DNA from 3 places in the Blastochloris tepida genome. Region 2 is predicted to be linked to each of the others. Evidence: predicted binding sites of a transcription regulator. Region 2 holds the regulator's gene; each other region holds the start of a gene.
What was found. The regulator LexA, encoded in region 2, represses DNA repair genes until DNA is damaged. The targets are predictions, from matches to a motif close to TGTTCNNNNTGTGTTCNG.
Positions count from the first base shown of each region.

Region 1 (9,974 bases), 1.4 Mb from region 2:
CGCACGGATTGCATCCTGCACCTGTCGTCGGGCGTCGAGTTGCAGTCGCATGCCACGGCGGCGGACGCCTACCAGAGCTGCGACCTCGCCTGCGAGCGCATCGAGAAGCGGCTGCGCCGCTACAAGCGCAAGCTGCGCGAGGAGCATGGCGGCGAGCGCTCGATGCCGATGGCGCCGATGTACCTGCTGCAGGCGCCGGCCGAGGACGAGGACGTCGAGGCCGAGACCGGGCCGGACGGCGATCACCCGGTGGTGGTGGCCGAGACCAAGACCGCGGTCGGCCAGCTCTCGGTGGCGGAAGCGGTGGTCGAGCTCGACATCACCGGCGCGCCGGTGGTGATCTTCCGCCATGCCACGTCGGGGCGGATCAACGTGGTCTACCGCCGACCGGATGGTAATATCGGATGGGTCGACCCTCCGGCGGAGCCCCATTGACCGTGGCCGGCGCCGCGCCTATCGTCCGCCGCCTTCGCAACCGGGGCGGTCATCGCGCCCCGCTTCCTGCACGACCGGGCCGGCCATGCCGCTGAGCGATCTCGTCGCACCGAACGCGGTGTATCCGTCGCTTCGGGTCAATTCCAAGAAGCAGGCGCTGCAGGAACTCGCCGAGCGGGCGGCCGAACTCACCGGCCGCTCGGAGCGGGAGATCTTCGAAACCCTCCTGCAGCGCGAGCGGCTGGGCTCGACCGGCGTCGGCAACGGCATCGCCATCCCGCACGGCAAGATGGCCAAGATGGACCGGCTGTTCGGCCTGTTCGCGCGGCTGGAGAAGCCGATCGACTTCGAGGCCCTCGACGGCGAACCGGTCGATCTCATCTTTCTGCTGCTGGCCCCCGAATCGGCAGGCGCCGACCACCTCAAGGCGCTCGCCCGCATCGCCCGCCTGCTGCGCGACCAGGACATCGCCCAGCGGCTGCGCGCCTCGCGCGACGCCCAGGCGCTCTATGTGGTGCTGACCCAGCCACAGACGACCACGGCGTGACGGACGCTTCGGTGTCCCGTCCGCCCGCTCACAGCCCGTAACGCGACCACAGCGCGCGCGCCTCGATCGCCGACACCAGATCGGCGGCGAGGCCGGCGCCCGGGGCCGCCGGGGCGGCGCTGAAGCCCGGCAGGCGGCGGCCGAACAGCGTGCGCTCGGCGGTGATCAGCGGCGTTGACACATCGTCGCCGAAGCGGGCGCGCAGCACCGTGCGGGCATCGCCGAAGCCATCGATCAGGCCGAACGCCTGGGCGCGCTCCGCTTCCCAGTATTCGCCGGTGAACAGCGCGTCGTCGGGCTCCTTCAGCCGCTCGCCGCGGCGCGCCTTCACCAGCGCGATGAACTTGGCGTGGATGGCGCGCTGGATGGTCTTCAGCCGCTCGACATCGTCGGGGTCTTCGGGCCGGAACGGATCGAGCATCGATTTGCGCTCGCCGGCGGTGTAGACGCGGCGCTCGACGCCGATCCTCTCCATCAGCCGGTCGAAGCCGAAGGTGGCGCCGATCACCCCGATCGAGCCGATGATCGAGGACGGGTCGGCGAAGATCTCGTCGCCGGCACAGGCGATCATGTAGCCGCCCGAGGCCGCGACATCCTCGACGAACACCAGCACCGGCAGGCCGGCGTCCTCGGCCAGCATGCGGATGCGGCGGTGGATCAGGTGCGACTGCACCGCCGAGCCGCCCGGCGAATTGATGACGATCGCCACCGCCTTGGCGTCGGCGACATCGAACGCCCGCTCCAGCATGCGCGCCACGCCGACCATGGTGATGCCCGGCGACAGCGGCGTGGAAAATCCGATCACCCCGGTGAGCCGCACCACCGGCACCACCGGAATCTCGGGCGGGCGCAGCGGCACGGGCAGATAGGGGCGCAGGCGTTGCAGCAGCCGGTTGGCGAGACTTGCAGTCATTGTCGATACATAAGGCCAAGGATGCGTCAGGCCAAGGGCGTGAGGTGTCGACGGCCGCTCAGGCCGGCAGAGCGGCGCCGGACCGCAGCACGGCGTCCGCCGCCTCGCTCGGCCGGCCCGCCACATCCGCCAGCACCAAAGCCGGCAACAGCGCCAGCGGCGTTCGCCGCCCCTTGCGGGCGCGCACCAGCACGCGGCTGGCCGGGGCGCCCGGCCGCGGATGCACCGGCACGATCTCGATCGCTCCCCAGCGCACGTCGAGGTCGGCCAGCACGCCGGCCAGCGCATCGGCCCGCTCGATCAGCGTCAGCGTGCCGCCGGGCGTCAGCAGCCGCAGCGCCGCGGCGATCCAGTCGCCGCGCGGCCGCTCCGGCAGATGGGCGCGGCGCTTGTCGGGATCGGGCGAGGCGGCGTGGCGGCCGGGATCGAGGAAGGGCGGGTTGCACAGCACCTGGTCGAAGCGGTCGGCCGGAAGCTCCGGCGGACCATTGGCGCGACCGATATCGCCAATGTCGGCGGCCGCCGCCGAAACCCGGTCGTCGAGGCCATTGCGGCGGGCATTCTCCGCCGCCAGCGCGGCGAGGCCCGGGTCGATCTCCACCAGCACCATCGACAGGCCCGGCACGCGGGCCGCCACCGCCAGTCCGGCGGTGCCGATGCCGGCGCCAAGATCGGCGGCCCGCTCGCCCGGCGCGGCGGGAACGGCGGCGGCGAGCAGGATGGCGTCATGACCGGCACGGTGGCCGCGCGCCGGCTGCAGCAGCCGGAGCCGGCCGCCGAGAACGGCGTCGTCGGTGAGTGCGGGCGGGGCGGACTCCAGCATCGTCGTGCCGATCTGATCGTGCCGCCGATGTAGCAGAAGCCGGTGTCGCGATCATCTGCCAGAGCATTTTCCGCAAAATTGGGAACCGGTTTTGCGAAAGAAAATGCGACGACTCGAAAACTTGGCGCGTCCGGTCTGACGTAGCCAGACCGGATCACGCCCCGAGAAAACGGATCAATCCCGGTCCTGCACGAAGGCGCGCGCCCGCAGCAGCGTCACCTTCCGGCCGAGCCGCCCGATGAGGCGGCGCGCCGCCGCCGGCCCCTCAGGGTGGCGGCCCACGGCATCATAGAGGCGGCGGTGGATCAACAGCCCCTGCTCCGGCCGCACCCGACCGGACAGCAGGCGGGCGATGGCGCTCGCCTGCTCGGCGAGGCGGGCCGCGGCGCCATCGGCGTCGATGGCATAGCGGAAGGCGGCGGCCGTGCGGTCGAGGGTGCCGCGCCGCTCGGCGGCGGCGATGAACGCCTCGGCGGCGCCGGTCCAGCCGTCCTCCAGCACCACGTCGGGCCGCAGGAACAGCAGCCACTGCGCGCGCGCCGCCGCCGCCGCCCGCTTCAGCCGGGCGCCGGGATCGGCCGGCCCCTCGATCAGCGTACAGCCGGCGGCGTCCGCCACCTTCAGCGTGTCGTCGCGCGAGCCGGCGTCGGCCACCACCACCTCCCGCACCACACCGGCCGACACCGCCGGCACCAGCGCCGCAAAGCACGGCACCAGCACGCGTTCGCTGTTGTCCGTCGGGATGATGACGCTGATCACGCTGCCCTCGCCTCCATGCTCCCGATTACCGCCCGAAGCGACAGGTGGCAAACCGCCCGCGCCTTGCGCAAGCGCAGAAATTGGGCGGCGGGCGGCGGCCCCGCCTAGGTCGGCGGAGCTACGACCATGTTCTTGTTTTGTTCGCCCGATTGCGATAGCGTTGATCATGGCTCGAATCGTCGGCAACCGCCCCCTCGCACCCGCCTGGAGCAATGACCGGGCGATCGACGGTGCCCGCGCCCAGCGCGCCAGCGTCGATGGCGAACGGCGGCGCGGCCGCGGCGCCGTCTCCAATGCGTCCGGCCGGTTCGAGCGCGAAATGCGCGTCGAGGCCGACGACGGCTGGCGCTCGCTGGAGGATCTGCCGCCCTTCGTCACCGAGGTCACCGAGGAGAAGGCGCGGCGCATCATCACCCGCAACGACTCGCCCGACATCGCCTTCGACCGCTCGATCAATCCCTATCGCGGCTGCGAGCACGGCTGCGTCTACTGCTTCGCGCGCCCGACCCACGCTTACATGGGCCTGTCGCCGGGGCTCGATTTCGAATCGAAGCTGTTCGCCAAGCCCGATGCCGCGACGCTGCTCGAGCGCGAGCTGACGGCGCCGGGCTATGAGCCCAAGACCCTGGCGCTCGGCACCAACACAGATCCCTATCAGCCGATCGAGCGGCGCTACCAGATCACCCGCGCGCTTCTCGAGGTGCTGGCGCGCGCCGACCACCCGGCCGCCATCGTCACCAAGTCGGCGCTGATCCGGCGCGACATCGACATCCTGGCACCGATGGCGGCGAAGGGGCTGGCCAAGGTGGCGATCTCGCTCACCACCATGGATGCAAGGCTCGCCCGCACCATGGAGCCACGGGCGCCGACGCCCGCTCTGCGGCTCGAAACCATCAAGGCGCTGGCGGAGGCCGGCATTCCAGTGGCGGTGATGGTGGCGCCGATCATCCCCGCCCTCAATGATGCCGAGATCGAGCGCATCCTCGATGCCGCCAAGGCCAATGGCGCGAGCGAGGCGGGCTATGTGATGCTGCGCCTGCCGCACGAGCTCAAGGATCTGTTCCGCGAGTGGCTGGTGCTGAATCATCCCGACCGCTATCGCCACGTGCTGTCGCTGGTGCGCGAGATGCGCGGCGGCAAGGACTATGACGCGACCTGGGGCAAGCGCGAGCGCGGCGAGGGCCCGTATGCCTGGATGATCGGCCGCCGGTTCGAGACCGCCTGCGCCCGGCTCGGCCTCAACCGCCGCTCCCTGAAGCTGCGCACCGACCTGTTCGTGCGGCCGGCACGCTGCGGCGAGCAGCTTTCGCTGTTCTGATCCGGTTTCCGGTCGATCTCTTCGGGATACCGGAAACGGTCTCCCTCTGACGCGCAGACTCGCGTCGTACGGTTTCCGGTTGGTCCCTTCGGGACGCCGGAAACGGTCTCGGCGAAAATCCCTCGTCCGATAGCGGGATTTTCGGCGATCGGGATGCGGCTCGAAGGCTTGATCAGCCGGAAACCGCATCACGCACGCGCAACACGACGGCTGAACGCTTTGTTTACCCTGCGGGCCGCATCCTGTGGACGTTGAGTCCGCGTTGCGTATCCCGAGTACGAGTATGCGTCAGTTGCGTCGCGGGGCGCCCAGTTCGGCGTCCCGCATCTCCCGCGAATCGCCGGCCGCCTTCGAGCGCCATCTCGACCGCATTCATGTCGGCGATTGCATTCCCATTCTCGCGGCGATGCCACCGGCCTCGGTCGATCTCGTCTTCGCCGATCCGCCCTACAATCTGCAGCTCGAAGGCGCGCTGAAGCGTCCCGACGAAAGCGTGGTCGATGCGGTCGACGACGACTGGGACAAGTTCGCCTCGTTCGAGGCGTACGACGCCTTCACCCGCGCCTGGCTGCTCGCGGCGAAGCGGGTGATGAAGCCCACCGCCACGCTGTGGGTCATCGGCTCCTATCACAACATCTTCCGGGTCGGCGCTGCTCTTCAGGATCTCGGATTCTGGATCCTGAACGATGTGGTGTGGCGCAAGACCAACCCGATGCCGAACTTCCGCGGCACCCGTTTCCAGAACGCACACGAGACGCTGATCTGGGCGGCGCGCGACAAGAACGCGCGCGGCTACACCTTCAATTACGAGGCGCTCAAGGCCGGCAACGAGGACACCCAGGTCCGCTCGGACTGGACGATCCCGCTGTGCACCGGCCCCGAACGGCTCAAGGACGAATCGGGGCGCAAGCTGCACCCGACCCAGAAGCCCGAGGCGCTCTTGGCGCGGGTGATGCTCGCCGCCTCCAAACCCGGCGACGTGGTGCTCGATCCGTTCTTCGGCTCCGGCACCACCGGCGCGGTGGCGCGCAAGCTCGGCCGCCACTTCGTCGGCATCGAGCGCGATGCGAATTACGCCGCCGCCGCCGAGGCGCGCATCGCCGCCGTCGATCCTCTGCCCGAGGCGACGCTGGCGCCGTTCGCCACCAAGCGTGACGCACCGCGCGTCGCCTTCGCCGCCATCGTCGAGCGCGGGCTGCTGCAGCCCGGCACCATGCTCACCGATGGCCGCAGCCGCTTCGTCGCGCGGGTGCGCGCCGACGGCACGCTCGAGCACAATGCCACGGTCGGCTCGATCCATCGCATCGGTGCGCTGGTTCAGGGCGCCGAGGCCTGCAATGGCTGGACCTTCTGGCACTTCAGCGACGGCGGCCGGCTGCGGCCGATCGACGAGCTGCGCGCCGTGGTGCGCGACGAATTGGCGGCGTGAGCGCGATTTCGGCCATCGGGGTCTGATCTCCGAGAACCGCACGATCAAACGCGAAGGGCGGCGCCGACATGCTCGGCGCCGCCCTTCGCGTTCAGCCGGAGACTCGCTCAGCGCGCGACGAAATGGTCGTGCACGCTGGCGCGGGCGCCGCTCTCGTCGACGATGCGGAACGTGACGTCAGACGAGCGCGCAAGGCCTGCTGTCGCATCGGCCGGCACCGTCACCAGCACCCGCAGCTCGCGCGTGGTGTCCGGGCCGATGGCGACGCGCGGCGCCTCGCCCACCGGCGTGTCGATGCCCACCACCTCGATGTGCGGCCGCGGCACGCCCTCCACCGCCAGCGTGAAGGTGCGCGGGTTCGGCTGCTTGTTGAGCAGCCGCACGGTGTAGCCGTTGCGCACCGCGCCGTCCGACAGCGCCACGAACAGCGGATTGCGGTCGTGCAGCACATTGAGGCTGGTGGTGGTGCGGGTGGCGAGCGACCACATCATCACCGCCGTGACCAGCACGATGGCGCCGACATAGATCAGCGTGCGCGGCCGCAGCGGCCGGTAGACCGGGGCTTCGCCGCGGGCGCGGCGCTGGCAGTTGTCGTCGGTGTCGTAGGCGATCAGGCCGGTCGGGCGGCCGACCTTTTCCATCACCCGGTCGCAGGCGTCGATGCACAGGCCGCACATGATGCAGTCGAGCTGCGCGCCCTTGCGGATGTCGATGCCGGTGGGACACACCGCCATGCACTGGCCGCAATCGACGCAATCGCCGGCCGGCTTGCCTTCGGCACGGAGCTTCTTCGCCTCCTTGACGTGGGCGCGCGGCTCGCCGCGATCGTAGCGATAGGTGACGTTGAGCGCCCATTCGTCGGTGAGCGCCGCCTGGATGCGCGGCCACGGGCACATATAGACGCACACCTGCTCGCGCATGAAGCCGGCCAGCGAGTAGGTGGTGAAGGTGAGGATGCCGATCCACACATAGGCGACGGTCGGCGCCTGTCCGGTGGCGATCTGCTTGATCAGGGTCGGCGCGTCGGCGAAGTAGAGAACCCAGGCGCCGCCGGTCCACCACGCGATCATCAGCCACAGCCAGTGCTTCAGCACGATCTCGCCGACCCGCCACGCGGTGATCGGCTCGTGGTCCTTCTTGATGCGCTCGCGCCGGTCGCCTTCCACCCAGCGCTCGATGCCGTAGAACAGATCCGTCCACACCGTCTGCGGGCAGAGATAGCCGCACCACAGCCGGCCGGCGACCGAGTTCATCAGGAACAGCACCAAGGCCGCCAGGATCAGCAGGCCGGTGATGTAGTAGACCTCCTGCGGCCAGATCTCGATGTCGAAGAAATAGAACCGCCGGCTGGGGAAATCGATCAGCACCGCCTGGTTCGGCGCGCCCGGCCCGCGGTCCCAGCGCACGAACGGCAGGAAATAGTAGACGCCGAGGCAGAAGGCCAACAGCCACCATTTGATCCTGCGGAAGGTGCCCTGGACGCTCTGCGGATAGATCTTCTTGTGCGGAACGTAGAGCGGAAGCTCGTCGACCGGATCGGGAGCCGCGTGCATGTTCATGTGGGCATCCTTGGGAGCATCCGTGCGGAGAAAGACCCCGGCAACGTGACGGATCCTGCGCCGCCAGATCTGGCGGCGAGCGCCGCGCGCACAGGCCTCTCGCGCGATCGTGATGCGAGAGCGGGGGGCCGGCTTGGGGAACCTCGCCGGCGTGTTTCGGTTAACCGGCCGGCTGCGGGGCAAGCACCGAAAGACCGAGGAGATCGTCCGTGAAGCCTTCTTCCGACCAATCGGTATCCCGACTGTCGCTGCGCGCCGCCACCGTCCTGTCGGCGGCCCTCGTCGCGGCCGTGACCGGTTCCCTCACGCCGGCCCGCGCCGATACGGTCAGATCCGCGCCCCTCGCCGAACCGACTCCGTCGTTCCGGCAGGAGGTGCTGTTCGGCTCGACCTTCAAGATCGCAGCGGCCCGGCTGGCGCTGGAGAAGTCGCAAAATCCGGCGGTGCGGCAATTGGCCGAGTCGGTGATCGCCGAACAGGTGCCGCTGCGCAACGAGCTGCTCGTCAACTCGCATCTTCTGCCGCCGACCCTGCCGGGCGGCGCCCAGGTGCCGGGCGGGACGAACTTCACCAGCCGCGACCGTGTCGCCATCCTGCAGCAGCTCAAGGACCTGGACGCGGCCGGCTTCGATGCGGCGTTCGGACCGCTGATGGCATCGGCCTACGATGCGACGCTGGTGCAGTTCACCAACTACGCGCTCTATGGCGACAATGGCCGCATGTACGTTTTCGCCAACCGGGCGCTGCCGAAGATCAAGGCGGCGTATCAGCGCGTGCGGGGCGCGAACTAGAGCGATCTCGGCAAAACCGGGAACCGGTTTTGCGAAAGAGAATGCGACAAACCAAGAACCTGGAGCGTCCGCTTGATCCAATCGGATCGGCGGACGCTCAAACGCGTTTCCCAAATCAGCAGAGTCCAAACCAGTGGAGCCCGGCGCCGCGCGCGACAGTGATGCACAGCAAGGCGCCGGTGTTTCCAGCCTGCCGCGTGTGAGCGGCTGACGCGGGAAGGACCGCTCAGGCTGAACGCGCCGCTCACGCACGGCCCACCCTTGCGGGCTGCGGCCTTCTCCCTGCCCCGCCGGCCGGTGCGGAACGGCGGCGTGGCGCCACGGCGCCCCGCCCGAAATGTCATTTGCCGCCGCCGAGTGCGTGCACATAGACCGTGAGTGCCTTGATGGTCGGTTCGTCCAGCCGGCTCTTCCACGTCGGCATCACGCCGGCCCGGGCGTTGGTGATGGTGGCGATGATGCTGTCGCGGTCGCCGCCATAGAGCCAGATCCTGTCGGTGAGATTGGGCGCGCCAAGCTCGGGATTGCCCTTGCCCTCATCGCCATGACACACCGCGCAATTGTCGGCGAAGAGCTGCTTGCCCTTGTCGAGGTCGGCGCCCGGCGTCTGGCCGGAGATCGACAGCACGAAGTCGGCAATCGTTCCGATCTCGTCCTTGGTCAGGATGGTGTCCTTGCCAAAGGCCGGCATGGTGTTCACGCGCGTGTCGGGATCGTCGCTGCGGACGCCGTGGGTAATGGTGAAGTGGATGGCATCGAGCGTGCCGCCCCACAGCCAGTCGTCGTCATTGAGGTTGGGATAGCCCTTCGAGCCGGTGGCGCCGAGCCCGTGGCAGGGAGCGCAATTGTCGCCGAAGGCGGCCTTGCCCTGGGCCATCGCGAACGCCAGCAGATCCGGCGACTTGCGGATGTCCTCCAGCGAGGCCTCGGCCAGTGCGCGGCCGGCTTCGCCGCGGCGCGCGGCCAGCGCGGCCATGTCCTGGGCCAGCGCGGCGCGCGAGGAATAGCCCAGCACGCCCTTGGTGTGGCTGGAGATCAGCGGCCATGCCGGATAGACGATCCAGTAGCCGATCGCCCACACGATGCAGGCATAGAAGATCCACAGCCACCAGCGCGGCAGCGGCGTGTTGAGCTCCTGGATGCCGTCCCATTCATGGCCGGTGGTGGCCATGCCGGTAACGGCGTCGATGTCCTTGTTCTCGGTGGCCATGGATCAATCCTCCCGGAACGGGATGTTCGCGGCATCGTCAAAGCGGGCGCGGTTCTTCGGCCACAGCGCATAGACGACGATGCCCAGGAAGATCGCGACGAAATAGACGAGGCCCCAAGTCTGGGCGAAGGCCGCAAACGCGGAATAGGTTTCCATGGCGTTCACCGGAAGTTGGCCTTGTTGTCGTAGA
Region 1 covers NZ_AP018907.1:3,100,101-3,110,074, forward strand. The annotation lists gene hpf (ribosome hibernation-promoting factor, HPF/YfiA family) at 1-435, shown strand, start outside; gene ptsN (PTS IIA-like nitrogen regulatory protein PtsN) at 521-982, shown strand; gene BLTE_RS14045 (S49 family peptidase) at 1,011-1,895, opposite strand; gene BLTE_RS14050 (tRNA1(Val) (adenine(37)-N6)-methyltransferase) at 1,954-2,718, opposite strand; gene BLTE_RS14055 (glycosyltransferase) at 2,893-3,477, opposite strand; gene BLTE_RS14060 (PA0069 family radical SAM protein) at 3,644-4,795, shown strand; gene BLTE_RS14065 (site-specific DNA-methyltransferase) at 5,079-6,224, shown strand; gene ccoG (cytochrome c oxidase accessory protein CcoG) at 6,332-7,783, opposite strand; gene BLTE_RS14075 (DUF4142 domain-containing protein) at 7,993-8,574, shown strand; gene ccoP (cytochrome-c oxidase, cbb3-type subunit III) at 8,915-9,784, opposite strand; gene BLTE_RS14085 (cbb3-type cytochrome c oxidase subunit 3) at 9,788-9,940, opposite strand; gene ccoO (cytochrome-c oxidase, cbb3-type subunit II) at 9,946-9,974, opposite strand, start outside.
Region 1: BLTE_RS14060 (PA0069 family radical SAM protein) is a predicted target of LexA. The motif match lies at 3,605-3,622, and genes of this name have one in related genera.

Region 2 (9,974 bases):
GTTGTCGACTCGTCGGCCATCCCCCGCCCCTTGAAGGAACTCCGGCCCGAGAAGGAGGGGCTGATCCCGAGACACCCCGTCCTTCTCGCGGCCAAGAGCACGGCGGCCGTCTCGCGGCTCATCTGCCGTGCGAGAGACACCCTAAATGCCGCTGACGATCGACGGCATGCTGACAGGTGTCAGCGCCCTGCCTCCGCCCCGGGGGCGGACGCCAGTCGCGGGTGGGTCCGGAGGTGCCGCTTTAAAATCGACGTTAAAGGTCGATTGAAAGTGATGGGCGGCTTTTGTCGAAAAATCCGATGCCGGGTAGCGGTCAGCCGAAACGGCCGTGGCTGCGCATCCTGAGGGCTCGCGGCGTCAATTGCCGATCGGGGCGGCAAGGCGTATATTTCTCGCGGTGGCCGAGGCAGTGTACCGTCCGATTTGAGGGCGCGGGGATGTCACGACCCCCCGGCCACCGTTTCCAACATCTGCCCTGTCCCTCGCTCCCAGGTCCCCGGTCTCCCAGGTTCCCGGTCTCCCAGGTTCCCCGGCATTGAACCGGTGCCCGTTCTCCGGCATGTTGAGGATGGTGGCCGAGCATACGTGTGCCGTCACACGAGGGCGCGGGGATGTCACGACCCCCCGGCCACCAGTTCCCCCTATGCCGTCCGCGCGACCTTGCGGCGGGTCATCGCCCGAAGGCCGGTGATCGCCTTTTGCGCGGCCGGGGCGTCCAGGAACCGCAGCGACGACACCCCGTAGGAACGCTCCAGCCACCTGCCGAGGGCGGCATCATCGTCCGCCCCCGAATAGTCCCGCCACAGATCGCGGATCAGGTCGACCTGTTTCGGCGAGGCCATACCGGGGCGGTTGCCGAAGGTGCGCTTGCTCCAGTCCGACTTGAAGCCGAGGCGCGTGAGGTATCCCATCACGCGCTCGAACCCGGCGGCATCCAGATCCTTCGCGCTCTCGACGCCACCCGCCCACAGCAAGAGCGCGCGGTACTGGTCATCCGTGAGCCCGAGCTGCCGCTTGGCAACCTTGATGAGCGCGATCTGCTTGGGGGTCATGGGCAACCCCTCTCCGTCGCGCCCCCGCTTTCGAGACTCCGCATGTGGATGTGGCCGAGGAAATGGACACGCTCCAGCAGTTCCTTGGTCAGCATGTTGCTCGCCGTCACGAACAGGTCGATCCGGTCATTGGTGAGCGGCTCCCGCATTTCCTGCACCGTGTCCGGTTCGGCGAAGGCAGAGGTGATGAGCTGCTGCATCCACGCCAGTGCGCGAACATCGAGATAGACGTTGGACATTGCGAAACTGAGATCGGCGGTGCTGGTGATCGCCTCGGGATCAATCGGGGGGCGCAACAGGGGAAAGCACTCCAACGGGTCGGGAGTCTCGGTCTTGCTGTGGGCGTTCATCGCGACACCTCCGCGCCGGGGGCGAACGCCAAGAGGTGTTCCATCGCCCGCTTCGCCCGGCCTCCCAGATTGACCAGATGGGCACCGCGCTCTTCGATCAGATCGGCCAGCAGCTCCTCGGTGGCGTCAGAGCCGCTGCGCCTCGCGCAATCCCAGGTCAGCCGGAACAGCTTGGCGATGGCGGCGAGTTCCCCTCCGACCTTGTGCGCAATCTCGATGTGTCCCTGCAGGGCATCCAGCGCCTCGCGGTATGCGGCCTCTGAGCACGCGCGCTCGCCGCTGTATCCGGTGTCGGGGGCAACCTTGTTGGGCCGGATCATTGTTTCGTCCCCCCGAAATTCACTGCGGCATCCTTTGCGGCCGAGAATTCTTGCAGGGATTTTGCGAGACGTTCATAGAGCCGCAGCGTGCAATCGATTTGCTTGAGGGCCAGTTCTTGCTGATCGGCGCCCGTGAAGCTGGAATTGACGTCTCCAATGAGCGCCTTGCTCTGGAAAAGGAAGTTGCTCACCTCCGCGTAAACCGAGACGCCGAACATGATGGCGAGGTTCGCAACCGCCTCGCGCCGATCCTGCGGCAGTGCAGCGAAATCAATGGCGAGTTCCGTGCGGGGGTTGATTGGGTCGGGCATAGCTGGCCTCTCAGGCTACGGGGTGGAGGGAACACGCTTGGACACACCGGGCCGGCGCAAAGACACGGCCCGCACAAGTTGTGGAATCTGGTCGATGGCATCGTCGACATGGGACAGGCGGATTGGCTGGCGGGCGCCGGCAATGTCCTGCGCGATCCGCAGCACCTTCACCACACCGCGGGCATGCCGAACCGCGCCAATGTCGCGCATCTTCATGTAGACGGACTTGTCCTCAACATTGAAGTAGTTCGTAATTCTGTCGGCATCCTCTGCGCTGATGCCAAGAATGTTCTCTGCCAAATAAAACCGACTTCCAGCTTGCTCCAACGCACTATCAGCTGAATGAACATACTTTAGCATTCGGTCATTGCCACAGAACATCATAGTAAGCCCTTGACTGTCATTCAGCGTAAGTAGCTGGCGCAACAAGTTGGCCTTTATGTTCTGCGCCTCGTCTAAGATCAGCATTTCATCGTCGCTGATGCATATGTCGCGCAGCGTGTCGTCAGCAGAACGGTACCATTGGTGCCCAAGAGCATTCGCAACCGCGGTGATCAGCCCGCGCGCCGTCTGGCCAAGCGTGCTGCTGACCTCAATGATGGTGACGGCAGGCCGCCACGCGCCAACCATCCCGCGTCGATCGGCGAGTTCCTGCAGCGCGCGCGTCTTGCCGACGCCGGGCGCGCCCGTGATCAATGCCGGCTTTTGCAGCCGCAGCGCGCGATCTGCCACCGACTCGATGATGCGGTAGACGGACGTCTCGATGAATGGGATGTCGGAGGTCATGACGCCTCCTTCTGGCGTTCGATTTTCTCACGCTCGATTTGCGCAAGGCGGCGATTGATGGCGGCGTCGCGCTCGCGCTGGATGCGCCGCAGGGCTTCCTCCGGCGTCTCGGCGAGCGCACGGGCCACGGTCGCCGTGCGGTCGCTGATCGGCAGAACGTCGGCGGGCATCGGCGCCGGCAGTCCCGCCGCACGCCGGCCGGATTCGACCGCGAGGCCAGCGATATCGATGGGCTCGACCGTCTTCCGCAGGTCGGCGATCAGCTGACGGTCGACCTTGTCGCGGCGCGCGGCCTCGGCGGCGCCCTCGGGATCAAGGAAGTGGAAGGGCCGATCCTCGCGCGCGGCGCCGATGAAGGTGCCGTCCGGCGCGAACACCGCGACCACCTGGATTTCGCCATAGCGCGGGATGGCCACCTCGACCTTCTCGCCGTTGTAGAGGGACAGGCCATCGCAGGTGAACGGACGGCCCTTGACGGCGATGCAGCCGCGGTCGGGCGTGCGCGCTTCCCGAACCGTGAACGCTTGCAGAAGCGCCATCGGATCGATGGTGGCGGCCCGCCAGCCCGCCTCCTGGGCACGGCGGAGCATCTGGTTGGGCGTCAGGCCGCCCAGCCGCCCGCGCTGAGGGTTGGTGTTGTAGTAGGAGACCAGCCCCTCCGCTTTCTGGCAGAAGTCGGCCCACGTTCCCGGAAACGGCGCGGGCGGACGGCCGACATTGGCCGATTTCTTGCGCAGCCGGTCGCCGCCAATGTGGCCTTCAAGGACGTTGAACACCGTCTTTTCGAGAACGGCGAAGATGCCCTCGATAGGCTTGGCCGCAGCGTTGTAGGGCTTGGCCTTGATGATCGGAGAGGATCGGGTGAAATACTCGACTGGGCCATTGATCACCTTCATCGCATCTTCGATGAAGTCTGCCCAATTGTATTCCGCGCCATTGTCGAGATAGAGGTGCCGCGGCACGCCCCAGGCCGGATCGCGCACCATGTCGAGGAAGCTGCGGGCGACGTCCTCATTGCGGACGCCACGGCCCTTTTCAAACAGCAGGAACGTCATCCGAACCCGGCCGGTGGCGACGTCCAGCCACGCGATGGCCCGAGGTGTCGCGGTCGACCCGTCCTCACGCCGAACCAGCACGTCGACCGGGTGGACGTCGCCGACCACGACGTCCATCGGCTGCAGCCCTTCGATGGTGCGCCGGACGCGCCGCTTGCCGTCCTCGAAAGTCTTCCGGTCGGTGTTGAAGACGTGAACCTTGCGTGCCCGCTTCCCGCGCTCGACGAGGTGCTGCGGGAGTTGGCACAGCCGGGCCAGATCGTCCGGGCCGGGATCGAAGCCCGCCAGCCGGGTCGTGTCCGCCAGCCACTCGCCGGCCAGACGCCGCACCATGGACAAGGCGCCACCGTTGCCCCAGAGGTTGCGGATGTGCTGGTCCAGGCGCTCGCGAATGCGAAGCTTCTCGGCATCGTCGAACGGCACGGCTCCGTCCCATGCCCTGGTGATGATGGCCTTCTTCGCGCCGGCATCGGCGCGGCGCTTGCGCCCGAGGGCGGCAAGCCCGCCGTCCTCCAGGGCCTTGATCTTCCGCTGGATCGTGCGCTCGGACAGGGTGATCGGCCGGCCGCGCCAGTCGGTCAGGTCCGACCGAGCCGCCAGCGCCGCGACGGCTGCCGCGCGCTCGGGCGAGCCCTTCTCATGGCGCAACGCCTCGGCCACGTGGAACGACCACCAGCCCCACGAATCCTTGTCGTGGTGACGCCCCTTTGAAGGGGCTTCAACGGGGCTTTGAAGGGCCTTGAATTCGAGTTGGAGGCCAAGCGGCAGGCTGGAGACCAGCACCTCATAGGAGACGCCCGACCGCCCGCCCCGCCCGCGGACCTCACGGACCGTGAGGGTGGAACCGCGCCAAACGATGTCTGCCCGTTGGAGAGCAGCACGGGAAACCGCCTTTTCTATCGCTTGCCGGGAGACGCCAGCAACCTCTGCCAAGGCCGGAAGGCTTATGAAGCCCTTCATCTCTCGCCCTCGGCCCCAAGTATCTCGTTCGCAAGCTCTTTCCTGAGCTTCGCAGCCAATTTGCTATGACGCTCGCCCTTGAGGGCTCTTTCGACCGTTTGCCTGTTCAGGCCACGCGCCTTACAGAGGGCGTTGAGACTTGTGCCTCTGGCAACAAGCGCGGCTCGCACAGCTCGATACAGCTCCTCAGAGCCATCGATGGTCGCGCCGAATCTGTATTCGATCTGGTGCATAAGCGACGCTTATACACCTATTTTGGTGACATTCAATGCCTGCGACCGAAAACCCGGACGTGGTTGATACCCTGCGGCGGGTTATGGAGATCCGGAAGGTCAAGATGACCGCCCTCGCGGAGAGAGTCGGCATCCCATACCGCTCACTCCAGAATTATCTCTATAAGAAAAGTCCCCTTCCTCTAGATGTATTTATGAAGATATGCTCTTCTCTGGACATAACACCGGAGTGGGTTTTTTCTGGGCGATTTCATGTAGACACCCATGCACTTCGGGACGCGCTCCGAGAGGTTTTCGGTGACCTTCTCGAAGGCTTCTGGTTCGATGACAATGTGGAGCTAAAGTTTAATCCCTTACACAAGGCATCGGACATGGCTGAGGGGCCACGAACAGTCGGAACGCTCGCCGTTTTGCTCGCCGGGGCTTATGACGTCGCGCGCGAGGCGAGAGCGCTGCGGCCGGAGGATGATGACACCTGAACCGCTTTGGCGGGTTGGCCAATAGGTTGGCCAATCGTCTCGTTCGGAGCCGTCATGCGCCCCACTGTTGGCCAATAGTTCCGCAATATCGCGCGTATTTTCAATGCCCTAGCCTGAATTCATCGCTATCTGTCGGCACATTTCCGCCACAATTGATGGTTGGCGATTGGGAGCCCATCAATCCATTTAATTTCAATGCGTTAAGGCCTGTTCAGCGACAAATAGCGATGTTGGCCGGCGCCAAATAGCGGCGGCGCCTCCACCGCTACCGGTTCCAGGCGCCTTCTTCAGACGGATTTAACACCTTGCGGAACACACAATGAACGTATAGTGTCCGTTCATGATTTGTTTCTAGCCCGCGAAGCCCGATCCAAGGACGCGCCATGCTGACCCGCAAACAGTACGAACTGCTCAAATTCATTCACGAGCGGCTCACGGAAAGCGGGGTGCCGCCGTCCTTCGACGAGATGAAGGATGCGCTCGACCTCAAGTCGAAATCGGGCATCCACCGGCTTATCACCGCGCTGGAGGAGCGCGGCTTCATCCGCCGCCTGCCCAACCGGGCGCGCGCGCTGGAGGTCGTTCGCCTGCCGGACGCGGTCGGACAGGCGGCCATGCCGCGGCGCGGCTTCGCTCCGGGCGTGATCGAGGGCGGGCTCGGCAAGGTGCGCCCGGCCTCGGAGGACACCAGCGGCCGCACGGTGCCGATCCCGGTCATGGGCCGAATCGCCGCCGGCACGCCGATCTCGGCCATCCAGAACCGCAGCCACGTCATCAACATGCCGCCGGACATGCTGCCGGCCGGCGACCATTACGCGCTCGAAGTGCGCGGCGATTCGATGATCGACGCCGGCATCCTCGAAGGCGATCTGGTGGTGATCAAGAAGTCGGACACCGCAGACAATGGCGACATTGTCGTCGCCTTGATCGACGATGAGGAGGCAACGCTGAAGCGGCTGCGCCGCAAGGGCGCCTCGATCGCGCTGGAGGCCGCCAACCCCGCCTATGAGACGCGGATCTTCGGGCCGGACCGGGTGCGCATCCAGGGGCGGCTGGTCGGGCTGTTCCGGCGTTACTGAGCCGGCTAGATGTGGGCTTTCAGGAGGTTGTCCATTCGGCCCTGGCCGGGAACGCTGATGTCGCCAGACGTCAGTGATTCGCGGAGGACCGAATGGACACTCACAAGAATGCTCGCCTGACCCCGAAAGGTCGAGAGGTGATGGTGGGCGCCGTGGTGGATGGCGGACTGACCAATGCCGAGGCCGCGCGTCGCTACAACACCACGCCGAAGACGGTCGCCAAATGGGTCGGGCGCTTCCGCGCCGAGGGTGTCGATGGTTTGCGCGACCGCTCCTCCAGGCCGCTTTCATCGCCAGGCCAAACAGCGCCCGCCACGTGCGCTGCGGTCGAGGCGTTGCGCCGCCAGCGCTGCACCGGCAAGCAGATCGCGGCCGAGCTCGGCCTCTCGCCGGCCACCGTCAGCCGTATCCTGCGGCGGCGCGGCTTGAACAAGCTCAGCGCCCTGGAGCCGGCCGAACCGGTCCGGCGCTACGAACGCCAGCATCCCGGCGAGATCATTCACATCGACATCAAAAAGCTCGGCCGGTTCAACACGGTGGGCCACCGCATCACCGGCGATCGCAGCGGGCAAAGCAACAGCCGCGGGGTCGGCTGGGAGTGCCTGCATCTCGCCATCGACGATCATTCGCGGGTCGCCTACTCGGAAATCCTGCCCGACGAAAAGCGCCCGTCCTGTCTGCGCTTTCTGTTCAATGCACTGCGCTTCTTCAGGGCCCATGGCGTCAAGGTTCAGCGCGTGATGACCGACAACGGCGCCAGCTTCCGCTCCTTCCGCTATGCCAGGGCGCTGCGCCTACTCGAGATCAAGCACCTGCGCACCAAGCCGTATACGCCCAAGACCAACGGCAAGGCCGAGCGCTTCGTCCAAACGAGCTTGCGCGAATGGGCCTACGCCAAAGCTTATCTGCACTCCGATCAGCGCGCCGCAGAGCTGCCGATCTGGCTGCATCGCTACAATTGGCACAGGCCCCATGGTAGCTTGCAAGCCAAGACACCCATCAGCCGCCTCGGTCTGACCGAGGACAACCTGTTGAGGCTCCACAGCTAGAGCATTCTCCGCAAAAGTGGGTACCGGTTTTGCGAAAAACCCGAAGGGCCGCGTCAGCGAAAATGCGATAATCAAAAAGTTTGGAGCGTCCGTTTGATCCAATCAGATCGGCGGTCGCTCTAACGGGTCTCGGCCGACCTGCTGCACGTTCGGTCAGTCGGCCGTCTCCTCGTCCGGCGGCGGCTCAGATGCAGTGTCGCGCTGCGACGGCTTTGCGGACGGTTCGGGCGCGGCCTGCACCATCCAGGGCCGGGTGCGGGTGGCGTCGCGGGCCGGCTCGATCCGCCAGCCGTCGCCCGCGCGGGTGATGGCGAGGGCGCCGTTCGCGGCGCGTCGGGCGGGGTCGATCCGCATCGCGGCGCACGGCATCGGCGTGGCGTGGCGCGTCACCACCAGCGCCGCCTTCGCGCAGTCCTCCTCCAGCGCCGCGAGGGTCTTCGGCACGGCAATGGCGGTGCCGTCCGCGAGCTGTGCGACGCCCCCCTCCTTGTCGCAGGCGAAGCCGGCGGCGAGTTTGGGATCGGCCGGCAGCCGGTGGTCGCCATCGGCGGCAAGCCAGGTGCGGACGGCGAAACGGTCGGCCGACGCACCGAGGATCGACAGCCGGCCGTCCGCGCCGCGCACCGCCACCAGCCGGCCGGTGGCGTCGACCAGCACGTCCGGGCGGTCGGGCGACCCCACGGCCAGAAGCAACGCCAGGGCTGCCGCCGGCAGCGCAGCAAGCCGCAGCGGGCTGACCAGCAGCAGCCCGACCAGCAGGGCCGCCGCGGCGAGCAGCAGCGGCCCCTCGCCGAAGGCGGGAAGCCGCGAATCCGCTCCCGGCAATGCGGCGACGAAGGCGGAGATGTCGAGCGTGCGCTCGATGCCCCAGCCCATCAGCACCCAGAACGGCCGGTCGAAGCCGAACGGCATCATCAGCACCCCGCCGAGCGCCGCCGGCATCACCAGACCCGAGATCACCGGCGTCGAGGCCAGATTGGCGAGGAGGCCGTAGGGCGACAGGCGGTGGAAATGGAAGGCGGTGAAGGCTGAGGTGGCGAGCCCCGCTGCGAGCGAGGCGAGCGCTAGGCCGGCCGCGCCGATCCACAACGCCCGACCGAGCCGCTGCACACGGGCGCCCTCGGCGAAGCGGCGGTTCGGCGCCCAGTGCTCGTAGAAGGCCACCAGCGCCAGCGTGGCCGCGAACGACATCTGGAAGCCGGGATTGAGCACGCTTTCCGGCATCACCGCCATCACCACCAGCGCGGCGGCGGCCAAGGTGCGCAGGCTGATTGCGGCACGGTCGGCCAGCACGCCGGCCAGCACCAGCCCGGCCATCAGGAAGGAGCGCGTGGTGGCGACCTCCGCACCCGACAGCAGCCAATAGAACGCGGCAACGCCCAGCGCCGCCAGGACCGCCCATTTCTTGATCGGCCGGCGCAGCGCCAGCCCCGGCACCAGCGCCAGCGTGCCGCGCACCAATACCAGCACGGTGCCGACCACCACCGCCATGTGCAGGCCTGAGATGGAGATGATGTGGTAGAGGCCGGACACCCGCAGGCTCTCATTGGTGGCCTCGGCGATGGCGTCGCGCTCGCCGGTCACCAGCGCCACGGCGATGGCGCCGGCGTCGCCCGGCACGATGGCACGGATGCGCTGGCCGATGCCCTCGCGGATCCCTTGGGCCATCTGCCAGACGGCGATGCGCCAGGGCGGCGGCGATGCCGCCGGTATCATCTGCACCGCGCCGAAGGCGAGCCCGGTGCCGCCGATGCCGGCGAACCACAAATCGCGCTCGAAATCCCAGGCGCCCGGCCGGGCCGGGCCGGCCGGCGGATTCAGCCGCGCGCGCACCGAAATATGGCTGCCGACCGGCGGGGCCGCGCCCGGCCGAAGCACGATGCGCAGGCGCGTCGGCATCGCCTCCTGCGCCGGGGTGATGCTCGTGACGTGCAGGATGACGCGGTCCGACTTCTCGCGCTGGTCGCGGTCGGCGACGAAGCCGGAGACGGTGGCGACCAGCGGACGGGCCAGCACCGGATGGGCGATCAGCGCGGTGCGCAGGCTGGCGGCGGCAAAGCCCGCCGCGAAGGCCGCGGCCGCGACCGCGAGCGGAAAGCCGAGCGGATGGGCGCGGGCGGCGATGGCCAGCGCCGTGAAGGTCAGCGCCGTCAGCAGCGCGGCGATGAGCGAGGGCTCGGTCTCGGCGGCGAAGTAGACCAGGATGCCGATGGCGAAGACGACCGGCAGCCACAGCGGGCCGCGGGCCGCCTCGCGTTCGCGCCGGGCCCAGGCGGCGAGCGGCGCCAGCAGGCTGGCGG
Region 2 covers NZ_AP018907.1:1,714,206-1,724,179, forward strand. The annotation lists gene BLTE_RS07900 (hypothetical protein) at 1-20, opposite strand, end outside; gene BLTE_RS07905 (regulatory protein GemA) at 642-1,052, opposite strand; gene BLTE_RS07910 (hypothetical protein) at 1,049-1,402, opposite strand; gene BLTE_RS07915 (hypothetical protein) at 1,399-1,722, opposite strand; gene BLTE_RS07920 (hypothetical protein) at 1,719-2,033, opposite strand; gene BLTE_RS07925 (AAA family ATPase) at 2,049-2,819, opposite strand; gene BLTE_RS07930 (transposase domain-containing protein) at 2,816-4,657, opposite strand; gene BLTE_RS07935 (helix-turn-helix domain-containing protein) at 5,103-5,546, shown strand; gene lexA (transcriptional repressor LexA) at 5,930-6,625, shown strand; gene BLTE_RS07945 (IS481 family transposase) at 6,718-7,674, shown strand; gene BLTE_RS07950 (ComEC/Rec2 family competence protein) at 7,828-9,974, opposite strand, start outside.

Region 3 (9,974 bases), 1.1 Mb from region 2:
GGTCGCCGAGCTTCTTCTGGGTGTCGGTGACGCGGGCGCGCGCCTCGGCGGCGCTCATCACGCCGGTGTCGCCGACCTGCCCGCCCGACTCGCCATAGAATGGCGTCTGGTTCAGCACCACGAAGCCGCTCTCGCCGGCCTCCAGCGCCGCGACCTCCTGGCCGTCCTTGACCAGCGCCTTGACCACGCCCTCGGCGGTCTCGGTCTCGTAGCCCAGGAACTCGGTGGCGCCCACCTTTTCGCGCACCGCGAACCACACCGTCTCGGTCGCGGCCTCCCCCGAGCCGGCCCACGCGGCGCGCGCGGTCTCGCGCTGGCGCTCCATCGCCGCCTGGAAGCCCTCGGTATCGACGCCGATGCCGCGCGCCTTCAGCGCATCCTGGGTCAGATCGAGCGGGAAGCCATAGGTGTCGTAGAGCGTGAAGGCGACATCGCCCTTGAGCGTCTCGCCCGGTCCGAGGCGCGCAGTCTCCTCGTCGAGGATGGCGAGGCCGCGCACCAGCGTCTTGCGGAAGCGGGTTTCCTCCAGCTTCAGCGTCTCGGTGATCAGCGCCTCGGCGCGCTGAAGCTCGGGATAGGCCTGCCCCATCTCGCGCACCAGCACCGGCACCAGCCGCCACATCAGCGGATCCCTGGCGCCGAGAAGCTGGGCGTGGCGCATGGCACGGCGCATGATGCGGCGCAGCACGTAGCCGCGGCCCTCATTGGAGGGCAGCACGCCGTCGGCGACCAGGAAGGCCGAGGCGCGCAGATGGTCGGCGATGACGCGGTGGCTCGCCTTGTGGGCGCCGTCCGGCTCGACGCCGGTCGCCTCGGCACTGGCGCGAATCAGGGCGCGGAACAGGTCGATGTCGTAATTGTCGTGGGTGCCCTGCAGCACCGCCGAGATCCGCTCCAGCCCCATGCCGGTGTCGATCGAGGGCTTCGGCAGCGCGATGCGCTCGCCCGGAAGCTGCTCGTACTGCATGAAGACGAGGTTCCAGATCTCGATGAACCGGTCGCCGTCCTGATCGGCCGAGCCGGGCGGGCCGCCCGGAATATGGTCGCCATGGTCGTAGAAGATCTCCGAGCACGGGCCGCACGGGCCGGTGTCGCCCATCGCCCAGAAATTGTCGGAGGTCGGGATGCGGATGATGCGGCTGTCGGGCAGGCCGGCGATCTTCTTCCACAGGCCGAACGCCTCGTCGTCCTCGGAATAGACAGTGACCAGCAGGCGCTTCTCGGGAACCTCGTAGACCTTGGTGATCAGGTTCCACGCCAGCTCGATCGCCCGGTCCTTGAAATAGTCGCCGAAGGAGAAATTGCCCAGCATCTCGAAGAAGGTGTGATGCCGCGCGGTGTAGCCGACATTGTCGAGGTCGTTGTGCTTGCCGCCGGCCCGCACGCACTTCTGGGCGGTCACCGCGCGCTGGTAGGGCCGCTTCTCGACGCCGGTGAAGACGTTCTTGAACTGCACCATCCCGGCATTGGTGAACATCAAGGTCGGGTCGTTGCGCGGCACCAGCGGCGAGGACGGCACCACGGCGTGGCCGTTCTTTGCGAAGAACTCAAGAAAGGTGGACCTGATCTCGTTGACGCCGCTCATCTGGCAACTCATCTCCGGCGCGGCGCGCCCCAGGCGGCCGTTGGCTTCTCTGCACATCTAGCGGCGCCCCCCGCCCCTGTCCAGAAACGCCAAGCCCGACCGTTACCGCGGACCCGCGCCGATCTCCCGCGCAGCACCGCCCCGCAGGCCGGCCCCGGAGCCGCGCCGAAGAAAAAGACCAGGATCTGCAAGGCCCTGCAGCCGCTGGACAACGGCAGGACCGGACAACGCCGACCGCGCGCACTGCCCAGCCCTACGGTCTTCACCCCTCGGCGGCGTCCTCGCCGTCCTCGCCGCTTTCGGGCGAACCGAGGATCTGCTCGGCGATCAAGCCGGCATTCTGGCGGATGGCGGCCTCGATGCGCCCGGCAATGTCCGGATGCGTCTTGAGGAAGCCCTTGACGTTCTCGCGGCCCTGGCCGATGCGCTGGCTGTCATAGGAGAACCAGGAGCCCGACTTCTCGACCACGCCGGCCTTGACGCCGAGGTCGATCAGCTCGCCGGCCTTGGAGATGCCCTCGCCATACATGATGTCGAACTCGACCTGCTTGAACGGCGGGGCGAGCTTGTTCTTGACCACCTTGACCCGCGTCTGGTTGCCCACCACCTCGTCGCGCTCCTTGATCGAGCCGATGCGGCGGATGTCGAGGCGGATCGAGGCGTAGAACTTCAGCGCGTTGCCGCCGGTGGTGGTCTCGGGCGAGCCGTACATCACGCCGATCTTCATGCGGATCTGGTTGATGAAGATCACCATGCAGTTCGACCGCGAGATCGAGGCGGTGAGCTTGCGCAGCGCCTGGCTCATCAGCCGCGCCTGCATGCCCGGCTGGCTGTCGCCCATCTCGCCTTCCAGCTCCGCGCGCGGCACCAGGGCGGCCACCGAATCGACCACCAGCACGTCGATGGCGCCCGAGCGCACCAGCGTGTCGGCGATCTCCAGCGCCTGCTCGCCGGCATCGGGCTGGGAGATCAGCAGATCGTCGAGATTGACCCCGAGCTTCCGGGCATAGATCGGATCGAGCGCGTGCTCGGCATCGATGAAGGCGCACACCCCGCCCTTCTTCTGGGCTTCGGCGATGGTGTGCAGCGCCAGCGTGGTCTTGCCCGACGATTCGGGGCCGAAAATCTCAACGACGCGGCCGCGCGGCAGGCCGCCGATGCCGAGCGCAATGTCGAGCCCGAGCGAACCGGTGGAGACGGTCTCGACCTCCAGCGCGGCGGTGCCCTTGCCGAGGCGCATGATCGAGCCCTTGCCGAAGGCCCGCTCGATCTGGGTGAGCGCGGCGTCCAGCGCCTTGGTTTTGTCCATCGACGAGCCTTCGACCAGTTTGAGAGAGACCTGAGTCACCGTGCGTCCCCTTATGGCATGCGCCCGCGCGCCGTCCAAACCGCCAGATCAATCCGTGAGCCACCCCGCCATTCCGACAGGGCAATAACCCAACTGTACATGATTTGTTCGCGCGAACAAGAGGGGAACGGAACAAAAGTCCGGTCTGTTGCACAGACGTTCCATCAATGGACTCTCCGGAGCGTTTTCCGCTAACCCATGAACTGGATTTGCCCTGGACGACTCGGAATCCCGGCCCCCACGTGCGGCGGTTGCCGTCGGATTGCCGTCCCGGCGCCGGCAACACACGCCAACGCCCAGGCAACGTCCCGGCCACGACGACGGCCGCTGAGAGTCTTGGGAAGCCGGCGTCGGCGCCGCAGGCCCACGCGCGAAACGGCACGCCAGGAGGGCGTCTGGCCGGGGCGCAGGGCTCCGCCGCCATGGCGAGGGAGGAGGAGACCGGCCAGAAGGCCGGCCTTAACGCCGATCGCGGATTTTCTCGAAATCCCTGATTCCGAGAAAATCCGCGAGGCTCAAAGGCCCCACGCGCTGGCGGCTGGGGCCGTTTTCATCACTTGTAGTAGCCGACGGCGCAGGTCTGGTCGCCGACCTTGGTGACGAACGACACCTTCTGCACCGGATCGGTGGTGCCCGGCCGCGGCCACATATAGTCGACTTCGCTGATCTTGCCCTCGGCCGCGACGGCGTAGATCTGCTCGCCCAGCGCCTTGCCGGTCTTGTCCTTGAGGTCCTTCAGGCTCTTGCCGGTGAGCGTCGGATGCGCGGTGAAGTTGCCGTCCGGACCGCCACAGAACGGATAGAGGTCGCGGTCCTTGAACCCGCCCTCGCCCTTGGCGAACTCGGCGAGCGCCTTGGCCTTGTCGGCCTTCAGCGCGGTGACCGCCTTCTCCAGCATGGCCTTGGCCTCGGCAGCGGTGCCGAAGTCGGCCGCATAGGCCGGCACGGAAAGCGCGAGCGCAAAGGCGGCGGCCAGAGCGAGACGTCCTGATTTCATCGCGTGACTCCCTATTGGTTCGTTTTTGATCGCAGTTCTTCGCCTGCGGGGGCGAACCGATCCTAAACGAAACTATCGGGAAGGCATCTGCGTCTTTGGTCGCGTGCCGGCCGCCGCAGGCACGGCTCATGTGAACCGCGGCTCATGGGCCTCGCCTGACCCGTTCGGCGCATGGGCCCGCCTCATGGGCCCCACTCCTGGACCCGAACCGGCCGCCCTCACGCCGCCATCGTCTCCTTCACCGCCTCGACCAGCTGCTTCAGCGTGAAGGGCTTGGGCAGGAAGGCGAACTGCTCGCCCTCGGGCAGGTTCTTGCGGAAGGCGTCCTCGGCATAGCCGGAGACGAAGATCACCTTGAGGTCGGGCCGGCGGCTGCGCAGCTCGCGCAGCAGGGTCGGCCCGTCCATCTCCGGCATCACCACGTCGGAGACCACGAGGTCGATCGAACCGTCATGGTCGGCGAACAGTTCCAGCGCCTCGATGCCGGAGGCCGCCTGCAGCACGGTGTAGCCGCGCGAGGTCAGCGCCCGCGAGCCGAACGCCCGCACCGAATCCTCGTCCTCGACCAAGAGGATGGTGCCGCGCCCGGTGAGGTCGGCGGCCTTGGCCTGGGCCGGCTCCTCCGCCGCCACCGGCGCCTCGGTGGCGATGTGGCGCGGCAGGAAGATGCGGAAGGTGGTGCCGACCCCGACCCTGGAGTCGCAGGAGACGTGGCCGCCGGTCTGCTTGACGATGCCGTAGACCGTCGACAGGCCGAGCCCGGTGCCCTTGCCCACCTCCTTGGTGGTGAAGAAGGGATCGAAAATCTTGTCGAGGATCTCCGGCGGCATGCCGGTGCCGGTGTCGGTCACCTCGACCAGCACGAAATCGGCCGAGGGAAGCTGAGGGTCGCCGAAGGTCTTGGTCTCGGCGGCCGGCACGTTGGCGGTACGCACGGTCAGCTTGCCGCCGGTCGGCATGGCGTCGCGGGCATTGACCGACAGATTGACGATCACCTGCTCGAACTGGTTGACGTCGATATAGACCGGCCAAAGGTCGCGCCCGTGCCGGATGTCGAGGCTCACCGTCTCGCCCAGCAGCCGCCGCAGCAGCATGGTGACCTCGCTCATCGCGTCGCCGAGCTGGATCACCTGCGGGCGCAGGGTCTGGCGGCGCGAGAAGGCGAGAAGCTGCCGCACCAGGCCCGCCGCCCGGTTGGCATTGTGCTTGATCTGCATGATGTCCTGGAAGGACGGATCGGTCGGCCGGTGGCTCTCCAGCAGAAAGTCGGCATGGCCGATGATGGCGGTCAGCACATTGTTGAAGTCGTGCGCCACGCCGCCGGCCAGCTGGCCGATCGCAGTCATCTTCTGCGACTGCGCCACCTGGGTTTCCAGCGCCCGCTGCTGGGTGGTCTCGATGGCGTAGACGATCGCGGCCTCCTGGTCGCGCTCGTCCTCCTCCACCGGCACCACATAGAAGCGCACCGCCCGCCCGCCCGGCATGCCGGCATCGACGGGGGCGATGTCGCCCTTGCCGTCGGCGGCGGCCTTGATCGCCGCCTCCAGCGCCGGCCGGTCGGCCTCGGCGATGCCGGTCAGCACCGAGCGCGTCTCGCCGCCGGGGCGCACCTCGACCGGGCCGCCGAACAGCCGCGCGAACAGCGCGTTCACCCGGGCGATGCGCCCCACCCGGTCGACGGTGGCGATCGCCATCGGCGTCGAGTTGAAGAAGCGGGCGAAGCGCACCTCGGCGGCGCGGGCGAGGTCGGCGCCGGCCCGGCCGCGCGAGCGGTCCAGCACCAGCGTGCGCGAGGCGCCCGCCGTGCCGTCCGGCGCCACCGCCACCTTGTGGTGGAGCCGCACCGGCAGCGGCTCGCCGCTGCGGCGCTTGAGGTCGATGTCGATCACCTCGGTCTTGACCTCGCCGGCACTGCCGGGCTGCGGCGCCAGCAGCGCCACGCCGGGGCCGGGCAGGATGTCGGAGACCTTCAGCCCGCCGGTCGCCACCTCGGCGAAGTCGTAGCCCAGCCATTCGGCCAGCGTGGCATTGATATAGACCAGGGTGCCATCGGGCTCGGCCGAGAAGAAGCCGGCCGGGCCGTGGTCGAGATAGTCGATCACCTGCTGGAGCTGGACGTAGGCGTCCTCCTGGCGCAGGCGTTCGCGCGTCACGTCGGCCACCGTCCAGGCGATGAGCTTGGCGAGCCGCCCCTGCGCTCCGGCCGGGCGCACCTTCAGCCGCAGCCAGCGCCCGGTTTCGCCCTTGCGGCCCGCCGCCCGCACCTCCTCCGAGGCCGCCCGGCCGGCGCGGGCCGCCTGGGCGAGGCGGTAGATCACCTCCGCCACCTCCGGCTCGGAGGTGTAGAGCCGCTCGACCGGCACCACGTCGTCGGCCGAGGTCGCCCCGGCCAACTCCAGATAGGCGGCATTGGCGTAGAGCACGCGGCCCGAGGGATCGACCACCACCGTGCCCTCGGCCGAGCCGTCGATCAGCGCCTTGGTCAGGTCGAACCGGCCCGACTTGCCGGCGAACTGCAGGATGCCGGCGGCCACCGCGAACAGCGCGAACACGCCCATCACCGCCAGCAGCGCCAGGAGCCCGACCACCCACGGCTCGGCATCGTCGCGGCCGATGAACAGGAAGGACACCACCGCCGCGACCATCGCCAGCGCGATCACCACGACGAGACCGATGGAGCCGGCGGCATCGCTCCTGTCGACGGCCTCCAGCATCTCGCCGTTTCTTTCGTCACCGATGGTCACGACCCGCCCCTTTCGACGGCACTCGCGCAGTCTCCGCACGTCCGGGAGCCGGTCTTGCGCAAGGAATCCGACAAAAAATACGATAAACGATTACGCTCATCCTGCCGACCCGCCGGGGCAGGCCGGCAACGGCCGAGGCTCCTGCCTTGAGCCCCAGTCCTGAACCCCTGCCCTGCGCCGCTTTCCGGCGCCCCCGTCTGCGCCGGGCGGTCGCCGGCAAGTTCCCCCGCCGTTCACCCTGCGCCGTGCTCTAGCGCACAATCCGCCCGAGTGGAATCGGGTCGCGCGCCGCCCGTGCCCGGCCGCCATCCGGTCAGGACGGCCGCCAGCGCCGGCGCAGGCTGAGCACGTAGCCGATCACTTCCGCCACCGCCTTGTAGTGCTCGGGCGTGATCTCCTCGTCGAGGCCGACGCTGGCGTGCAGGGCGCGGGCCAGCGGCGGGTTCTCGACCACCGGAATGTCGTGCTTCTCGGCCTCCTCGCGGATGCGCAGCGCCAGCGCGTCCAGGCCCTTGGCCACGCACACCGGCGCCGTCATGCCCTTCTCGTACTGCAGCGCCACCGCGTAGTGGGTGGGGTTGGTGATCACCACCGAGGCCTTGGGCACCTGGGCGATCATCCGCTTCTTCATGCGGCTCTGGCGGATCGACTTGATTCGCGCCTTGACGTGGGGATCGCCTTCGCTCTGCTTGAACTCCTCGCGGATCTCGCGCAGGCTCATGCGCAGCCGCTTGCGCCAGCTCGTCCACTGATAGAGATAGTCGAGCACCGCGACGACCGTCATCACCGCGATGACGCCGATGAACAGCTTGAGCGACAGCGCAAGCGCCAGTTCCGGCAGCGTCGCGAGGTCGGAGGCCACCACCAGCGCCAGCCGTTCGCGCTGCGGCCACAGGATGGCGTACAGCACGCCGCCGACGATGGCGATCTTGACCAACCCCTTGACGAACTGGACCAGCGCCTCCTTGCCGAACACGCGCTTCAGCCCGTTGATCGGCGAGATCTTGGACAGCTTGGGCGTGATCGGCTCGGTGGTCCACAGCAGGCGGTGCTGGACAATGTTGGAGGCGACACCGGCCAGCGCCATCATCATCAGCGGCAGGGCGACCGCCTGCGCCGTCTCGACCGCCACCTGGACGACGAAGCGCGTCAACCCGCCGGCATCGGCCGGGACGGTGGCGGCGTTGGCGAGGATGCCGCGGAAGCTGGCCGTCAGGCTTTCGGCGGTGCTGGGGCCGAACATCAGCAGCATCAGCGCCCCGGCGCTGAGCACGAACCAAGTGTTGACCTCCTGGCTCTTGGCGACGTCGCCGCGCTCGATCGCCTCTTCTATTCGCTTTGGGGTCGGCTCTTCCGTGCGTTCGGTATCGTCGCCGCTCTCGGCCATGGCGGCCTCCCCTCAGCGCCCGGCCAGCATGGCGAGCACGCCGCCGAGGAAATCGACATAGACGCCCATCATCGCCCCGACCAGCGCCAGCAGGATCGCGAAGCCGGCGAAGATCGACAGCGGCATGGCGAGGAAATACACCTGAAGCTGCGGCATCAGCCGCGCCAGGAGCCCCAGCCCGACATTGAACACCATCCCGAACAGCAGGAACGGCGCGGAAATCTGCACGCCGATGCGGAAGGCGTCGGCGACCATCCGCACCGACAATTGCAGCGCGTCGCCGGTGAGCGGCGGCACACCGGGCGCGAACACCTTGTAGCTGTTGGCGATGGCGGCGATGGCTACATAGTGCAGGTCGCTCGCGAACACCAGCGTGACGCCGAGCAGCGCCAGGAACGTGCCGAGCAGAGCCCCCTGCTGCGCCTGGGTCGGATCGACCGCGGTGACGAACCCCAGCCCGAGCTGGTTGGCGATCACCGTGCCGGCCACCTGCAGCGATGCCATGGCGACGCGGGCCGCAAGCCCCAGCACGAAGCCGATGGCGAGCTCGCCGAACAGCATGAACACCAGCGGCCCGAAGCCGGACAGCTCGACCTGATAGGCGTCCCGGTGCAGCGGAAACAGCATGAAGGTCATCAGCACCGCGGCCGCGAGGCGGATCCGCACCGGGATGTTGCGCTCGCCGAACGCCGGCAGCAGCATCATCAGCGTGCCCATCCGGGCGAACATCAGCACAAAGGCGGCGGCAACCACCGGCAGGAACGTGAGGCTGACCGTCATTGCGCAGCGCCGCCTTCCGCCCGTTGCGGCCCGACGTGCCGCGCCCTCAATGTCCGGCGATGATGTGGGCTGCCACCCGCGCCATGTGGGCCGACATCATGTCGCCCATGAACGGCAGCACCACCAGCATGACCGAGAACATGGCGATGATCTTCGGCACGAAGACCAGCGTCATCTCCTGGATCTGGGTCAGCGCCTGCAGCAGCGAGATTACGACGCCGACGGCGAGTCCCGCCAGCATCATCGGCGCGCAGACCCACAGCAGCGTGAGGATGCCGTCGCGCGCCACGTCGAGCACTTCCGGTCCGGTCATGGCGCGGCCCTCCAGAGCATTCTCCGCAAAAGTGGGCACAGGTCTTGCGAGAGAGAATGCGACAAACCAAGAACTTGGAGTGTCCGATCCGATACGGTCAGATCGGATGACGCTCCAGCGTGCCGGCGCAGATCAGATCGGCATCTGCATGATTTCCTGGTAGGCCTGGATCACCTTGTCGCGGATCGACACCAGCGATTCGATGGCGACCTCGGTCTCGGCGACCGCGGTGACGACGTCGACGAGATCGGCCTTGCCGGCCACCAGCGCCTGCGCCTTGTGCTCGCTGGCGCGGCCGGCGGCCATGGTGTTGGCGAGCGTGTTCTCCAGCATCGCGCCGAAGCCGGTGGACGTGGAATCGTCCAGGCCGGCGCCGTGGTCGCGCAGCGGCATGCGGGTATGATCACCGGTGTTGGCGGCACGGGCGGCGGCGGCGTAGGCGTTGGCGACGAGGCTGGCAGTCGACATGGCGAGGGCTCCAAGAGTCTAGCGGATACGCAACGGGTCTGGCGGGGGACGAGACGGGTCTGGCGAATACGCAACGGATCGATCGGACACGCGGTGAAGCCTGCTTCAGACACGCAGCAGGTCGAGAGTTCGCGAGATCATCCGCCGGGTGGCGGAAACGACGTTGAGGTTCGCCTCGTAGCTCCGCTGCGCTTCCTTCAGGTCGGCCGTTTCGATCAGCGAATTCACATTGGGATATTGGACGTAGCCGCGGCCGTCGGCGGCCGGGTGCCCGGGCTCGTAGCGGCTGATGAACGAGCTCTTGTCGCGCTGCACCCGCCCGAGCGTGACGACCTGCGCCTCGAGATCGCGG
Region 3 covers NZ_AP018907.1:609,725-619,698, reverse strand. The annotation lists gene alaS (alanine--tRNA ligase) at 1-1,585, opposite strand, end outside; gene recA (recombinase RecA) at 1,848-2,894, opposite strand; gene BLTE_RS02775 (cache domain-containing protein) at 3,487-3,930, opposite strand; gene cckA (cell cycle histidine kinase CckA) at 4,149-6,644, opposite strand; gene flhB (flagellar biosynthesis protein FlhB) at 6,988-8,061, opposite strand; gene fliR (flagellar biosynthetic protein FliR) at 8,074-8,841, opposite strand; gene fliQ (flagellar biosynthesis protein FliQ) at 8,888-9,154, opposite strand; gene fliE (flagellar hook-basal body complex protein FliE) at 9,287-9,622, opposite strand; gene flgC (flagellar basal body rod protein FlgC) at 9,728-9,974, opposite strand, start outside.
Region 3: recA (recombinase RecA) is a predicted target of LexA. The motif match lies at 3,046-3,063, and genes of this name have one in related genera.